4 regions of the Virgibacillus sediminis genome follow, and region 4 is predicted to be linked to each of the others. Evidence: predicted binding sites of a transcription regulator. Region 4 holds the regulator's gene; each other region holds the start of a gene.
What was found. Region 4 encodes LexA, which represses DNA repair genes until DNA is damaged. Its sites were predicted from a motif close to CGAACATATGTTCG; they were not measured.

Region 1: a site for LexA is predicted at 2,013-2,026, ahead of ACFODW_RS16205 (WYL domain-containing protein). Genes of this name have one in related genera too.
Region 2: a site for LexA is predicted at 2,252-2,265, ahead of uvrB (excinuclease ABC subunit UvrB). Genes of this name have one in related genera too.
Region 3: a site for LexA is predicted at 2,144-2,157, ahead of ACFODW_RS03265 (type IA DNA topoisomerase). Genes of this name have one in related genera too.

Annotation. Positions count from the first base shown of each region.
Region 1 is NZ_JBHRRZ010000039.1:87,571-91,789, reverse strand. Features, by position in the region: gene ACFODW_RS16220 (FAD-dependent oxidoreductase) at 1-685, opposite strand, end outside; gene rpsN (30S ribosomal protein S14) at 874-1,143, shown strand; gene ACFODW_RS16210 (aspartyl-phosphate phosphatase Spo0E family protein) at 1,531-1,701, opposite strand; gene ACFODW_RS16205 (WYL domain-containing protein) at 2,055-2,270, shown strand; gene ACFODW_RS16200 (YolD-like family protein) at 2,270-2,593, shown strand; gene ACFODW_RS16195 (DoxX family protein) at 2,758-3,159, opposite strand; gene ACFODW_RS16190 (MFS transporter) at 3,312-4,219, opposite strand, start outside.
Region 2 is NZ_JBHRRZ010000003.1:128,953-133,171, forward strand. Features, by position in the region: gene uvrA (excinuclease ABC subunit UvrA) at 1-177, opposite strand, end outside; gene uvrB (excinuclease ABC subunit UvrB) at 202-2,184, opposite strand; partial or broken gene ACFODW_RS02560 (multicopper oxidase domain-containing protein) at 2,448-3,358, opposite strand; gene ACFODW_RS02565 (PDZ domain-containing protein) at 3,814-4,219, opposite strand, start outside.
Region 3 is NZ_JBHRRZ010000005.1:34,601-38,819, reverse strand. Features, by position in the region: gene ACFODW_RS03265 (type IA DNA topoisomerase) at 1-2,053, opposite strand, end outside; gene ACFODW_RS03260 (cation:proton antiporter) at 2,208-3,392, opposite strand; gene ACFODW_RS03255 (sodium/glutamate symporter) at 3,414-4,219, opposite strand, start outside.
Region 4 is NZ_JBHRRZ010000001.1:144,116-148,334, forward strand. Features, by position in the region: gene ACFODW_RS00705 (tetratricopeptide repeat protein) at 1-468, shown strand, start outside; gene ACFODW_RS00710 (protein-glutamine gamma-glutamyltransferase) at 529-1,371, opposite strand; gene ACFODW_RS00715 (H-type small acid-soluble spore protein) at 1,524-1,703, opposite strand; tRNA gene ACFODW_RS00720 (tRNA-Gln) at 1,764-1,838, opposite strand; gene lexA (transcriptional repressor LexA) at 2,161-2,784, opposite strand; gene ACFODW_RS00730 (YneB family resolvase-like protein) at 3,070-3,708, shown strand; gene ACFODW_RS00735 (DUF896 domain-containing protein) at 3,799-4,032, shown strand; gene tkt (transketolase) at 4,139-4,219, shown strand, end outside.

The DNA.
Region 1 (4,219 bases), on a different contig from region 4:
CGAATTCGTCCTTGGTTTTTACGATAGCACCATTACTCCTATCTTCTGTAGAGAGAGCAGTAGTACCCTCATAGATGGTGCCTCCAAGCTTTTCAATCTCCTCTATAATTGCTTGCAAAAATTTTACTGGATGGAAGTGTGCCTGATTTTTCATGATTAAGGCTCTCTCGGTATGGAAAGGGAGAGTTGTACGGTCAGTCATCTGGTTATCGATACCGAGCCTATCATAGGCGCTCTTCTCTTCTGCCAGCAGTTCTTTTCCCCTGTCGGTGCCCGCATTGAGAATAGCATCCTGTTGCTTGTAGCCGCAGTCGATGTCATGTCGTTTAATCAACTTTTCTATCTCATGCATTGCTTCCATCTGGGCATCATAATAGAGTCTGGCCTGCTTTATGCCCTGTGTTTTAATCAGCTGGTTGTACATGGCATCATGCTGGGCGGTTATTTTTGCTGTAGTAAAGCCGGTTGTCCCATCGAGGAGGGAAGTGCCCTCCAGCAATACGACATCCTTACCTTCCCGTGCCAGCATATAAGTGGTAAGAATCCCGGTCATCCCCCCGCCAATCACTGCTATATCCGCCTCAATGTTCTCCTCTAACTTCGGGAATCTTTTTGCAGTGCGATCTTCCCTCCAATAGGAGGAAGAACGGAGAGGGAGACGTTTTTTATTTACTCCTTGGTTCATCTCATATTCCTCCTTTCATGCTAGAAGACTATACCCTTGTCCCTTCAGTTGCATGCCTGTATAAGTAAACAGTAATCATTACTATTTACAAATCGTAATGATTACGATAAAATAGGTGAGTGGTGAATGAAACTCAACCGAATGTTGGATAGAGAAGGATAATTTTGACTTGAGAAAGGAGGGAGACCATGGCTAAAAAATCCAAAGTGGCAAAGGAAAGAAAGCGTCGTGAAATGGTAGAGAGATATGCGGAGATTCGTAGAGAATTGAAAGCCAAAGGCGACTACGAAGCGCTGCGTCAACTGCCTAGGGATTCATCCCCTACACGGCTTCATTCCCGCTGTGAAGTGACCGGCCGTCCGAAAGGCTATTTGAGAAAGTTTGGGATGTCCCGAATCGCATTTAGGGAATACGCTCATAAAGGGCAGGTGCCAGGTGTGAAGAAGGCAAGCTGGTAAGACTCCTGAGGCTGAGACAAAAGTGTCTTATCTAGTGATAAATCGAACTAACTAGAAAGTTTGGTTAGTGGATATAAACCGCTCCGGAAATACCCTTCACTGATCTAGATTATTGTTCGCCTAAAGAGTTAAACGTTTAGATATGTCCCAAACTCCATTTAATTTGTATAGAAAAATAATCCCTCAGCGGCGGTTTTATCACGGCCCTGAGGGATTATTTTATATTTTTTATTGAGTGAGAAAGTAGTATAAAACTTCAAACATTATTCCAAGCAGGAATGGCTATGTTTTTAGCCACGGTGCTTTAGCGCTGCGAGACTTCTTTCATGTCCTCCGCTCAGTTCATACGTTGCTTATCGGACAGCATGCGCCACTTGTCGTTATTTATCAAATTTCTCCATTGGCAAATTTGTTTAGGAGATCATCCAGCTGTTGACTGCACTCGATTGTTTTTTGATTCGCTAAACCATACTTCAGCCCCAGTTCAATCATTTCTTCCTTTTTCATCAGAATTGCCACCGGTAATTCAGACTCAACTGGTTCTATTATCTGGTCCATCTATTCTTCTCCTCTACATTTTTCAATATTATGGGTCTTTAGTTTGGTAGCCCAACGAAATATATTATGCCAACTTTTTCTAATAGAATCAACTGTTTCTGCAAAAGAAGTCACTATTCTACGAAAATAGACAAGTCTTTACCTGAAGATCATCCTATCAAATAGTGTATCTTTATTCTCATATAGACAGGAAAACAGGGTAAGACAAGTTGAATGTAAAAAATAGGTAACGCCAATTTGATTATGGAAGCAATGGCAGTTGAAATGACAGAAATTTACTTTGCATTAATTTTTCTGTTCGTGGTATGATAAGAACATATATTCGGAACAAAAGTTCTTGTGGAGGGATGACAATGAAAGGGTTACTTGTTCGTGCTTTGGAAAAAAGGCAGCATTTGGAAATGATTTATATCTCCAGGGACCGCCGGATTTCCCACCGAGTCGTCCGGCTGAAAAAAGTAGGGGAGAAGTCTATCCTCGCATACTGCCTTGCCAGGAAAGAATTGCGTGAATTCAAGCTGGAACGCATCCTCTCAGCCGAACCAGCCCACAGAAAGGTGGGAGCATAATGGGAAAAGTGAATGATCGTGGAAATATTAAATGGAGTTCCCTGATGTTGCCCGAGCATATTCAGCTGCTGAAGGACATGTGGAAGGAGAGGGAAGCGAAGCCGAAATTACTTCTAGATGAACAGCAGTGGACGGAAATCAATCGGAATCTTGAGGTGGCTGTCCATGAAGAACTCCCGGTGGAAATCAAATATTATAACGGCCGCGATTATCTGACTGCAAAGGGAAAAATCTCCCGGGTCGATGTTCTGAATGGCTATATTCAGCTTGAAGGGCAGGGGAGAATCGCGCTGGGGAATGTAATCGACGTGCATGTAAAGTAATTCCGTTTTTATATCATTTCTTAGGTTGGACATTTACCCCACTTAATCCTGGGGTCTGTTGCCAACGAAAAGATGCCTGTATCCATAAATCTCCAGGGATACAGGCATCTTTATAAGGTTACAAGTATTGGCTCTTTTTCTAGCTTAAGGAATTAAGGCAGAATTTATTTCTGTTTGGAATTCGAAAATTTGTTGTCCAGGGACAGAGCAATACGGTCGGCAAGGATAAAGTAGATGGAGGTGGCCAATAAGACCAGATCCAGCTCATATCCAGCCATTTCTCCATTGCCAAGAAGTCCGGCAGGGAATTTGGCTATAAATATAGCGCCAAGCATAATAATAGCAAACAGTATGGCAATTACCCGCGTGCCGATCCCAAGTATCATCGCAAGTCCGCCGATTAACTCGATGATTGCAACAATATAAGCCAGAAAGCCTGGAATACTAAGGCTGTCAAAGAAAACGGCAGTATTGGCAATCCCTCCTTGAAATTTATCCAATCCATGGACAAAGAAAATAAGACCGAAAACTACCCGTAAAATAAGTTGTCCAACTTCATTCTTCACTTTCTCTCCTCCTACATTACTTACTTTATGTAAGTTAATCAACGTTTCTCATTATATATCTAAATTATCATCTTGTAAATAGTAATTTAGTTGTAATAAGTAAGTAATGGAAATAAAGATCCTCCCTCGACCTGAGGGAGGAACAGTAAGATTTAAATGGCAGGTGATTCTTCTTCTTTAACTTTTTCTTTTACTTCAGCAATCGCTGTCTGGACTTCTTCCATCTTCTTCTCATCTAAATGATAGAAATGCATGGCTGTCAAAGTAATAAGCCATCCGACAATCGGAATTCCAAACATCAAGACGAGGGTTGCAACCAATAATGGCGTGGTTAAAGCTTCTCCTAGTTGAGGGAATTCGTTCTCGTACCCTATGAATCCTACTGTAATACCGACCAGAGCCGGCGCTAGAGAAGACATTACCTTATCAATGAAGGAGAAGATGGTTCCCAGCATTCCCGGTACATACCGTCCTGTCTTATATGTTTCATAATCGGATACATCGGCAATCATCGGGATAACGATTGCTGGTGTCAGACTTTCAATTCCTCTCAACACCGCATACAAGAGAAGGAAGATGATTGTCGTCAGGCCGATATTCTCCAGTGAAATGGTTGATGGCTCTATCAGCAGGAAGAAGCCAACTAATAGGAAGGCCGTGATGATACCAAGCCAAGTAGCTTTCACCAACGCATTCTTCAGGCCCGTCTTTGTGGCTAGCCTTACTCCGAGAAATGTAATCAAGAGTGTCGGCACAATGGTAACCAATGAAACGGTTCCGCTGAGGGCATAATCTCCCATCATGATGCCGAAAAACATAATATATACAGCCGGCTGCCTCAGAACCATGCCAGCAATTTTATCGGTAGATGCGGCAATGACCAGCATCTGAAGCGGGCGGTTTCCTTTTAGGATTGGCCAATAGTCACGGAACTTCGTCTGAACAGTTCCATCTGCAAGTCCGTAAAATTCCTTCCTGTCTCTGTTATTGATCGCAATCACTGCCAGAATAGTGAAGATTCCTGAAAGAACAATCCCGTACGTATTCAATTCGGTGAACA
Region 2 (4,219 bases), on a different contig from region 4:
AAGAGACTCTACATAACGCCTTTGGCCTTCTGCATAGATGGTATCAAAGGCCAGGGAAGATTTGCCGGAGCCTGATAACCCAGTTAGAACTACTAATTTATTCTTAGGAATCGTTACATCGATATTTTTTAGGTTATGAGCTCTGGCTCCTTGAATTTGAATAGATTTACTAGGCATATGTTCACCTTCTTAGCTTTATAGTTAGGCTCCTGATTTAAGCTCGAGAATAACATCCCTCAGCTCAGCCGCTTTTTCAAAGTCAAGAGACTTGGCGGCCTCTTTCATTTCTTTTTCCATCTGTTCTATCACTTTCGTTTTTTCTTTGGCTGACAGCTTGGTCAAGCTTGGTTTTTCCTTATATTCTTCCTGCTCTTCTGCAGCTACTGTTGCGCGGATTACATCTCTTACATCTTTTTTGATGGTAGTAGGAGTAATATTATGTTTTTCATTATATTCCATTTGAATTTTCCTACGCCTGTTGGTTTCATCGATTGCCGCCTGCATGGACTGGGTGATTTTATCCGCATACATAATGACCTGGCCGTTTTCATTACGGGCTGCACGCCCCATCGTTTGGATAAGCGACCGTTCCGAACGAAGGAAACCTTCTTTGTCAGCATCCAGGATGGTGACCAGGGATACTTCCGGAATGTCCAGCCCCTCCCTCAGCAGGTTGATTCCTATCAATACATCATATTTGCCGACCCTCAAATCGCGTATCAGTTCAATTCGTTCGAGGGTTTTTACTTCGGAATGGAGGTAGGCCACCTTGATGCCGACTTCTTTTAGGTAATCGGTCAGATCCTCAGACATTTTCTTGGTAAGAGTAGTCACGAGTACACGCTCGTTCCGCTCTGTGCGTTTGTTTATTTCTTCGATTAGATTATCTATTTGCCCTTCAATCGGCCGGACTTCCACCTCCGGATCCAACAAACCTGTCGGCCGGATGATCTGTTCCGTCATATCAGGAGAGTGTTCCATTTCATATGGACCTGGTGTGGCTGATACATACACCAGCTGATTGGTCGATTTCTCAAACTCTTCGAATTTAAGTGGACGGTTATCAAGCGCAGATGGCAGGCGGAAACCATGATCCACCAGCACCTGTTTTCTTGCCTGGTCCCCATTATACATACCACGGATCTGTGGAAGGGTGACATGGGACTCGTCGATGATGGTCAAAGAGTCCTCCGGGAAATAATCCAGCAGCGTATAGGGAGTGGCACCCGATTCCCTGAGTGTCAAATGGCGGGAGTAATTTTCAATCCCAGAGCAAAAGCCCATCTCCTCCATCATTTCCAAATCATAGTTGGTGCGCTGTTCCAGCCGCTGTGCCTCCAGCAGTTTATCCTCGCTCCGCAGTTCTTCCAGTCTTTCTTCCAATTCCTTTTCTATATTGGCAATAGCCAGTTTCATTTTCTCTTCACGGGTAACGAAGTGGGAAGCCGGGAAGATGGCAATATGTTCTCTGTCTCCGACAATCTCGCCTGTCAGGGCGTCCACTTCTCGAATTCTGTCAATTTCATCACCGAAGAACTCTATCCGGATACAATGCTCCTCGCGCGAGGCTGGTATGATCTCCACCGAATCTCCTCTTACACGGAAGGTACCGCGCTTGAAATCAATATCATTTCGTGCATATTGTATATCAACAAGATCCCTCAGCAGCTTATCCCTGTCTTTCTCCATCCCCATTCGGAGGGAGAGTACCTGGCTTCCATATTCTTCCGGGGAACCTAGGCCATAGATGCATGAGACACTGGCTACAATGAGTACATCATTCCGTTCGAACAAGGCTGATGTCGCAGAGTGCCTCAGTTTATCAATTTCATCATTGATGCTCGCATCCTTTTCGATGAATGTGTCGGTGGAAGGCACATAGGCTTCAGGCTGATAATAGTCATAATAGCTGACGAAATACTCTACTGCATTGTTAGGAAAAAATTCTTTGAACTCACTGTACAATTGTCCCGCCAGCGTTTTATTATGAGCTATCACCAAGGTTGGACGATTAATCTCTTTCACTACATTGGACATTGTAAACGTTTTTCCCGTTCCGGTCGCGCCAAGTAGCGTTTGATGGCGCTGGCCAGCCAATACCCGTTCGGTGATTTCCCGTATGGCATTGGGCTGATCCCCTGACGGTTCGTATTTGGAAACAAGCTCAAACTTATTTTCTTTCACTTGTAAAGCCTCCGTTCTTATCCTACACCTAGTTTATCATAGATAATTATATATTTTAACATACTTGCGAACGAACATTCGATGGTTCTGCTTTAACTGGCTACTAACATAATACCCTTCCTGCCAGGCAAAAAACCGTTGCCTTCTACATTCCCTGCAAAAGAAACGCTCAAAACCTGTCTTGATGTATCAATTGGTTAAAGCCCATTTTCTGATTGCAAAAAGCCTTCAGCAATAAACTGAAGGCTTTTTAGATCAGGCAGTTATTCCGTTACAAGGAGTCTTCCCTTGGCTCCTTTCGCAACATGGTTGAATTGATGGGTAACGAAGTGGTAGTCTCCTGCTTCTTTCACCGTAAATTCAGCCACTGCTCCACAGCTGGCCGGAAGCATTAATGTTTGTAATCCTTCCATATGGTTCGCCGGATTTCCGTCTATATAGACGTCATCAAATATAGTTCCAATCATATGGAAAGAGCTGACTTCATTTGGACCTACATTATTGATATAGAATCGGACTTTATCCCCGACTTTGGCTGTGAGCGGCTCTTCTTCTATAGAAGCAACGGTTCCATTCGTATTCAATTGATGATCATTCAGGGCTTTCGTAGAGAATACTACCTGAGAAGGTACATTGTTCATCATATCTTCCAAATCATTATACTTATACCATTCATTTTGGATGATCACATATTCCTGGTCCACTTCCCCATCTGTCGGGTAACCCTCATCAGGCTGGACAATGATCACCCCGTGCATGCCATTGGCTATATGGGACAAAACTGGATCGGTGCCACATCCGCAAATCCTTTATCAGGAGCAGTGTGGACGGCGTGGAAATCCATACTGTGCGGAATAGCGGGGTCCAGGTTATCCAGTGTGAAATGGATGGTATCTCCTTCTTTCACTACTACTAATGGGCCTGGGGCTTCTCCATTGAACGTCCAAGCCTTATACGTGTTGCCTGGTTCTATTTCAATATCAGTAATTTGAGAGGTCATTTTGATAAAAACATCTGACCCATCTCTTTCCAACTCCACCGGAACCGGTTCTTGATTTAAATGTTGATGGGGTGCAATTACTTGGGCTGCCTCCTCCACTTCCTGTTTTTCTTCTGCCTTTACTTCATCTCTCTGTTCATTCGGATGATCCATTTCCATGAATACGGATAACATAACGGCGAGCGCTCCAAAACCGACTATGATACCGAAAACAATTTTTTTCAGCATTTTTACCACTCCATGGTTATATGGTAGATAAAAGTTCCGACCACTCAACCGTTGTTATAACCTGCCATCCACTGGATTGAATGGTTGATTTTTATCTTCATCTATAGTATAAATGGCCTATATTTTCCCACGTGTGATTTGCCTCACTTATTCATGCTCATTTGTGAACAACGTATGACAGCTTATGCGAACAACCAAACAGGGCGGCCAGTCGGCAAGATGCGGTTCTACCAGAGCAATGGCGGGTTGCTCACCGGAGCAATGACCACATAACCCTTCTGCAGAATATGCCAACGCACACCCTGAGTCGAAATGCCTAGTCCTCTTTAAAAATGGAAGCGTACTCCCCAATGATCATACTTTCTTAACTATTTAAAAGCCATCCTGGCATACAGCAATGGCTATCTTTCCCTGTGCGGCCCGGTCACGAAGACTAATCCAAGCTCATAGTGGTCTCCCTCATAAAAAGCACCTTGGACAAACCTCATTTCACCGAACGCATTCAATACTTCCAATTTAAAATAGGCTCCGCTGCCCTGTAGAGCTTGATAAAAACCCTCTTCTGTATCTACTTTTCGGCCATTTACTTTGGTGATCGTTTCCCCTACGCCAATGTCCATGCGATCAGCCGGTGTTCCCTGAATAATTCCTAGAACACGTAACCCGTTTCCCATCTTTCGGAAGTACGGCTGACCTTTCCTTTCCCTTATGCGGTGCCGGTAACTGATATATTCTCTACCTATAATAGCTGCAGCTGCTGCAACGAAAATAAGCAATGATTGATAGATACCGCCAACTGCAAGCAGC
Region 3 (4,219 bases), on a different contig from region 4:
ATCCTTTAACATGGGCCTGCCCGCTTTTTAGCAGAGATTTTACCATTGTCTTGGTCGGCCTTTTCCTCATGGCAGCAAGGTATCTATCATTTTTCCAAACCATGAACTGGCACTTCTTCCCATATCCGTTGCACCCAAATCCTTTAAAGCCTTCCTTCACTTCACCGCCGCATTCTGGACATGTACCAAGCACCTCCTTGGCTGCCGGTTTGCTGCCAAGCTGGCGAATAATCACTTCTTCCCCATTTTTGATGATATCAACGGATTCATTAATGAAATGGAAAATCATCTGCAGAAATGCCTGCTTCTCTGCCTTCCCTTTCTGTATATCAGAAAGCCCCTTCTCCAGTCTTCCTGTGAACCCGAGATCAAACAGATTTTTGACAGGAAATGTTTCAACCATTTTCCTTCCCAGTGTAGTACAGTTCAAATTCTTTCCTTTGGCCTCTATATAGCCAACTTCTTTGAGCTTTTTTATCGTCTCCGCTCTAGTTGCCGCTGTGCCGATGCTAAAGCCTGCAAGGATGCTCCCCACTTCCTCTTCGTTTTCCTCATCTTGATAATTTTTCCCGCATGTCTCCATCACTTTTAACAATGTTCGTTCCGTATGTTTTTTTGGTGGCTTTGTAACATGGGAGGAAATTTCGGCGTCCGAAATGGCTGCCTTCTCATTTACTTCTACAATTGGCAGGAGCGTTTGCTTGGATTGGATATCTTCTACCTTCTTCCACCCCTCAACGAGTTGGACCCGGCCTTTCGAGATGAAGGTCCCCTGGACTGTTTCCACCTCTGTCTGCAACCTGGTTTCTTCATATTCGGCAACCGGCATAAACTGCGCAATGAACCGGTTAAGGATGGCTTGGTAGACGATCTGTTCATCCGAGCTGAGACGTTTCGGCTTCAAATAAGTTGGAATGATTGCGCTATGGCTTTCAACCTTCGCATTATTGAAAACTCGCCTGCTTTTCAAAAACTTTATCTCTTCCTTGAACCGAGAGGCTTCCGCATGAACCTTCAGAACATGTGCCGTCTTTCCTGCCAGGCTTTCGTCCAAGGCGGTACTGGATGTTCTCGGGTAAGTGATCAACTTCTTTTCATAGAGGGACTGGGCTGCTTTCAGCACTTTATCGGAAGTCCATCCATTATACCGGTTGGTGATATAGCCTTGCAGGTTTGACAGGTTGAACAAAAATGGCGGAAATTCCTTTTTCTTTTCCACCTGCCTGTCTGTTACGATGCCCATCTTATTACGCATCGCTTCCTTGACCACCTGGAGCTTCTCCTGGTCCTTGAACTTTTCGTCCTTCCCCTCCTGGTAGATTCCTTGATAGGCTGCACCTCGTTCTGTTTCAAAGTCAGCTGTCAATTTGAAATAATTCTCCGGCTTGAATTCGGCTATTTCCTTATCCCGGTCATAAATAATCTTTAGAGTCGGAAGCAGGACACGCCCGATATTGAGCGCCTTTCCCTTTCCTTCTTGATATTTCAGGGTGGCGACAGAGGTGAGATTAATGCCGATTACCCAGTCGGCCCACTGCCTGCTGATCCCTGCATCCCGAAGGCTTTTCATGCTGTCATTCGGCTGGATATTCTCCAGTCCTCTAATAACTTCTTTCTTTGTCCATTCATTGAGCAAAAGACGGTAGACTTGTTTTTTCTGCTTTCCACCGCGATAGATAATACTGTCACCGATCAGCTGGCCTTCCCTGTCATAATCACACGCTGAAATGATCGCTTCCACATCTGCTCTGTTTATCAGCGTTTGAATGGTCTTCAGTTGTTTGGCTGCACCTGTATCCGTCTGACTCCTGTCCCGTGGATTGCTTTTCACTTTATATTGGAAGTTTTGCGGAATAAAAGGGAAATTATCCATTTTCCAACGTGCCAGTTTGCTGTCATAATCCTTGGCATCATACAATTCGACCAAATGACCAAATGCCCATGTAATCAGGTAGCCGTTTCCCTCAAAGTAACCGTCCCGCTTTGTGTGGATTTCTAATGCGTCTGCAATGTTTTTTGCTACGGAGGGTTTCTCTGCAAGTATTAACTTCATATCATCACCTATTTCGTCTGTAAATTGGAGGAGAATGTTCAGAGGAATTTTTTAGCAGCTATTATTCTATTATACTATCATAATGCATGGCGAACAAACAATCGCCCTGGAAAAGGAAAAATCTTCAATGGAATAGTTCCATTGAAGATTCTAACTAGCCCTTCAGTTTTTTTGTGAGTGGATAGACGCCTGCGCTCTGGATAACAAGGGAAAGTACAATAGCTGCGAATGACAGCGACACCAACAAATCATCACTTTCTGCCGCCGCTTCAAACCCCATCAATAGGGCAACAGACATGGCGCCTTTAATACCCGACCAGGATATTAATACTGTATCCTTCCAAGAGAATAGGTGTTTCCACTTTGCCACTGTCAATGTCAGGCCGGCAAGTACCGTCCAGCGGACCAGGAGTGACAGAAGAAAGATGATTACTGCTAATGTCCAGCCGGAAAAAATCAAGTAATCTGCCGCCTGTATTCCGATTAAAAGAAATAACAAAGCAAGTATCGATGGCTCCACCACATCCCAGAACCCATCCAACGATTCTCGGAAATGATCCTCTTTAATATTCCGGCCAAACTCGAAAGAAAGCATTAGGCCTGCTGTCACTGTTGCAAGCACACCCGACACCCCTATCAATTCCCCGAGGTAAAAGCTTCCGTAGGCAATAATGATGCTCAGCATCACCTGATAGGTCCGGTGGTGCGAGTAATGGACAGCTTTGCTCATCAGCCAGCCAAAAACCAATCCCAGTACCACACCACCAACGGAGACAAGCAGAAATTCACCTATAAATCCACCGATGGAAAAACCCTTATCACTGAGGAACATGCCTAGGAAGATCGTAAACAGGACAATACTGGTTCCATCATTCAGCATCGATTCCCCTTCAACGATATCGGCAATCTTTTCATTGTCGGTAGACTGCTTTAAAATCGATACAACCGAAACCGGATCAGTCGGGGCCAATATGGATGCTACTAAGAGAGCTCCTGTCAGCGATACGGCAACAAACAGATTGGCCGCCGCATAGATTGCTGCCCCCAGCAATAGAACTGTCAGCATCAGCCCGCCTGTTCCAAGGGTGATAATAATCCATCTGTTTTTCTTCAAAGCATCCAAAGGAAAGCTGTATGCCGAGACAAACAGTAAAGCAGGAAGAAAAACATTGAATATCATCTTCTGGCTGATGGTAACTTCATCGAAATATGGGACGAAGGATAAAACCAGTCCGATCAGGACAAGTACTACCGGTACAGGGAAATTCTTCTGTTTTTTATCAATCGAATAGACAATATATCCAATTAGAAGCAATAACAATATATGATGAGAGGTCAACTGCAACGACTCCTTTTTTCTCTATTTCCTGCCAAAGTGGAGCAATCCCACGAGCAGTCCGATCAAGCACATAACCGCAGCAAAAATCAAGAATGTCATGGCACCCAGTTGATAGATCAGCGGTACGGACAATGCCGTGACCAAACCGCCGCCAAGGAACGGCTCGAATACCAATTGTTTATAGCCGAACCCTTCAAAAGCAGGCGACTTTGCTTCCGGATCGACTACACGCATTAGCAGTAACCCTGTTGCTGTAATCCCCATCGATTGGCCGAAATCGCCAATCCCGCGTTCAAACCAGTAAGTGGGAATAATGCGTGGTGCCAGAATTAGAAATCCGAATACATTCCAGGCAATACCCGCTGCTGCCAGCAACAGGAATGGTACAATATGTTGGCCGATCACATCGAGGGATACGGTAGCAATGGCAGTGAGTATCAGTAGATCCAGGGCAAACCCTTGGATCCGATTGATCATCGGACGGTCCAGCAATTTAGCATTGTCCACTTTATGGAAGAAAGCCTGTACCAAAATACCGCCGATCATGGCCAGCGGGAATAACGGGATATATGTCATAAAGTCGGAGCCTGTCCAGGCACCCCAAGTAACACTCTCCAGCCATATGAGAAATTGCAGGAGCAGATATCCCGTCAAAATAGCTAGCGCTACTACAGAAAAATGCAGGGAAAGCGGTTCGATCGATTCGGGACGGACCGTCATTTTTGCTGCCGGGTCCCTGTTTTCAAATTCCATAATGCCGGCCTTCCTTAGGGTGGAAAAATCCCGTACATCCTTGATGACATTTGTTTTATCCCGTCGGACACCCC
Region 4 (4,219 bases):
GATTGGCGGCGGGATATTGATCGGATGACAAGCGGAAGCATTAAGCTGGAAAATAATGATCTGATAAGCCAGCCAGGATCTTCCCAGTTTCTGTTGAAGGGGGCAGGGAGGTTGTTTGATTCACTGCCTCAATATAAAGGCGTCCTTTATAATAGATATAAACAATATATCGAAACAAGGGATTACAGCCAAGCAGCTGAATCCGTTACAGAAATGTTTATCCAGCAGTTGGAGTTATTTGGGAAATCGCTTGATCGGGATATCCATCTATTTTTCGCTGGTCCTTCTAAAGAACTGCAAAATGCCTTGAAAGAAACCCATAATAAGATCGAAGACGGTGAAACAGCTTTGAACAATATGAGGAAGAATCCAGAGAATTACCAAGATCCACTTACATTATTCGAATTAAAACTGCGCCAATTTGGATGGATGAATATGGTAGAAAAGCCTGTTCATGAATACCCTTAACTCTATCAAGAGCGGAAAATGCACCTTGCCCCTTGCAACAGACAGGGTGCATTTTTCCTATTAATAATACATATTATTCAAATAGATTAGATAGCCGTTAAACGAAATGGATGCTTGGTTATGGTGTACCACTTTATATTGTGGCTTATAAGCAACAAATTCTCGTGACGGCATAGAAAATTGCGATAGATGCTTAAAGGATGGCCTGGTAACAAACGGCATCATATAGGCTGAGCGAGTGCTTCCGGGCCTTCTATGTTGATTGAGGGATTGGATAATCTGTTCTCCGGACTTAATTCCTATTCCATGGCCGAAAAATGTTCCGTCCTCCAACACTACGGCATTTTCTCCCCTCCACCAATCCGTTTCTGGATGAAAATCTGGATTATTAAAATAGACCACATCACCGGGAAGCGTAAAATTTGTATTAATTCGCTGAATGCCAAGATCAGAGTCGAAATGCCAGCTGTATAAGTAGAGGTTCTGAAACAGCTGATTAAATAATCTCTCCCCGATAGCAGCTAAAACAGCACGGTAGTAAATGATCAATATAGCTGTTGCACATTCAAATCCATAAAGAGAGCCGTTTCTGTAAATATCTTCAATTGCATCCGAAGGTCTGACATCCTGCCGTAATCTAAACCCGCCGACACTCGTCCGGTGCCAATATTCCGGATTGCAGCGGGAGTTCCTAAAGGTTTCAAACTGTGCGTCACTGTTGTTCATGGCTTTTGCACTCTCTATAATGTTTTTTCGCAATTGGAGTTCAAAGCGCAATCCATTCATGGTTTGATAAGAATAAATGATAGGATGGCCTTGCATTTGTCTGTAGATTGTACGTTCAATAGCATCTGAGGTCCAAGTATCACTTGCTGGAGCATCCATTCCTTGCAATTGAATCATTTCGTCCACATCCTTGTTTTAGTAAAGTTGGATTTGTACCCAGTGTATTCTTGGTGTCGTTTAATGTGTATATCAACTAGTCCACTCATTGCAGAAAACAAAAACACCGTCCGGCTGTATAACCGGCGGTGTTCTTACTTTCCCTGTATTTCTTATTGTTCCTGCAATTCTCCGAGCGATACGCGGTGGGTCTCCTGTGGATTCTCCAACATATAGACATTGGCTGTTTCGTTTTGCTCATCAATGTTTTGTATGTATATCGGATTTCCACGGAACGTTACATTAATGAGGTTTTCGGATTGCCTTATTTCCTTTGCCCGCTGCTTATCCATATATCTCGTTCTCCTCCTTATCAGTCATACTTGTATATTGAAATCATGTTTAAAGTAAAATGGCTGGTCTAGCTGGATTCGAACCAGCGAATCACGGGATCAAAACCCGATGCCTTACCGCTTGGCTATAGACCAACGATATGGAATTGCAAATGACAAGAAAAAATTGTCTATTTTCAAGATAGATCTTAACCCTTGTATCTTGTATCGCCTGTATGTCCTTATTATCTTATCCGAATAGAGAGATACTATTCGTCCAAGATCATTTTTTTATATCTTTTGAAGCTGCAGACGGAGAACACCAGTATAAAAATAAGCGTAAGCGGACATATTCATCATTTGTGACTATTACTGTGTCGATTGAATATCTAAGAAAAGAGGATAAAGCCATGCTGCGATGTATGGAGACTTGAAAATTTTGAAAAATAAAAGCCGCCAATGGCAGCTTTTATCCAGTTTAATGGATATTTCTATATAGACCGATCACTTTTCCAAGAATTGTTACATTTTCATAAATAAGAGGGTCCATCGTAGCATTTTCAGGCTGGAGACGGATATGATCCTTCTCTTTGAAGAAGCGTTTTACTGTAGCTTCGTTTTCTTCTGTCATTGCTACTACTATATCACTGTTTTGAGCAGTGTTTTGCTGTTTAACGATGACCTTGTCTCCATCAAGAATGCCCGCCTCTATCATACTTTCCCCGTCAATAACAAGGATAAAAAGGTTGTCATCCGCTCCTGCGCTAGAATTGGGGAGGGGGATGTACTCTTCTATATTTTCTACCGCAGTTATCGGCAATCCGGCAGTTACCTTACCAATTACTGGCGCGTACGTAACTTCTTCTCTAGGGATATTGTTGTCTTCTTCCATATTCATTACTTCTATCGCACGCGGCTTTGTCGGGTCCCTCCTGATGAAGCCTTTGCTTTCCAACCTGGAGAGGTGGCCGTGCACCGTCGAACTAGAAGCAAGCCCCACTGCTTCTGCAATCTCACGAACAGATGGGGGATAACCTTTTTCACTGACTTGTTCTTTTATATAATCAAGGATCATTTGCTGCCTTTTTGAAAGCTTAGTCATCTATCAAACACCTCGCACATAGAATTTACTAGTGATAGTTTACCATTTGGTACCAGGTAATGCAAACGTTAGTTCGAAAAAACGGTTGACAGGACCATACGTTCGGTATTAATATGAATGTACTTAAATGCGAACAAAGGTTCTTAAATTTTGTGGGGGGAATGCTGTATGTTTGGTAAAATAACAATGACCGATGTATTTTATATAGGTGCTTTTATTTTGATGCTGGGGTTTTTGTATTTTGCTATGATAACCAGCTGAGATCGACAGAAGGGGTTATGACACATGAGAGCTATCATCTATTGCAGAGTTAGTACCAATAAAAGTGAACAAGAAACATCACTGGAGAGACAGCGGCAGGAACTCAATGAACTGGCGGTAAGATTCGGGTTTGAAGTGATTGCCTCCATAGAGGATCAAAGAAGCGGATACGATATAGATCGTGAGGGCATATTCGAGATGCTTGATTATTTTGGAGAAGGAAGTGCTGACTGTCTGTTGATACAGGATGAGACGAGGCTTGGGCGCGGTAATACAAAGATTGCCTTGTTTCATCAGCTGCAAAAATTAGAAGTACCGGTGTATACTGCCATCCATGACGGGAAACTGGAACTGTCCGAATCCGACTCCATGGTTCTTCAAATAGTAGGAATAGTGGAAGAGTACCAACGGAAAATTCATAATGCGAAAATTAGGAGAGGCATGAAAAAGGCCGTTAAAGAGGGGTATAACCCGGCGGATAATCTATCAAATCAAGGAAAGGCTCCCGGCAGGGAAAGAGTCCCATTTCCCATCGAGGAAGTAGTAAGATTGAGGCGGAATAAAATGACCTTTGAGGAAATTGCAAAGACATTGAATAATCTGGGATATCCGGTATCCAAAGCAACTGTCCACCGCAGGTACCAGGAGTATCAAAATACTTGATTATGAACATATGGAACGATAATATGAAGAGCAAGGACGGGATGTCCCTGCTTTTTTTATGTTCTGCAGGGGCCTCAAGGAGGTTTAAACATGTTATCTGAGGAAAAATTAGGGCGTATCAATGAGCTTTCCAGAAAATCCAAAAAAGAGGGTTTAACGGAAGAAGAAAAAAAGGAACAGAAAAAGCTTCGGGAGGAATACCTGAAAAACGTCCGGAATTCATTCAAAAACCAATTTAAGTCTATGACAGTGATGGATCCGGAAGGGAACGATGTAACCCCTCAAAAAGTAAGGGACCTGCAGGAAAGAAACAAAAAACATTAAAACTGTTCATTATCAATAATGAACTTTCACTTGTTATGTGAAAAGTTTCATTATAGAATGTATATGTGACAAACAAATCAGACAGAAAGAGAAAAGGAGATTTTAAATGGCAGACAGAATTGAACAGCAATCAATCAATACCATTCGTACCTTATCCATTGACGCAATTGAAAACGCAAACTCCGGA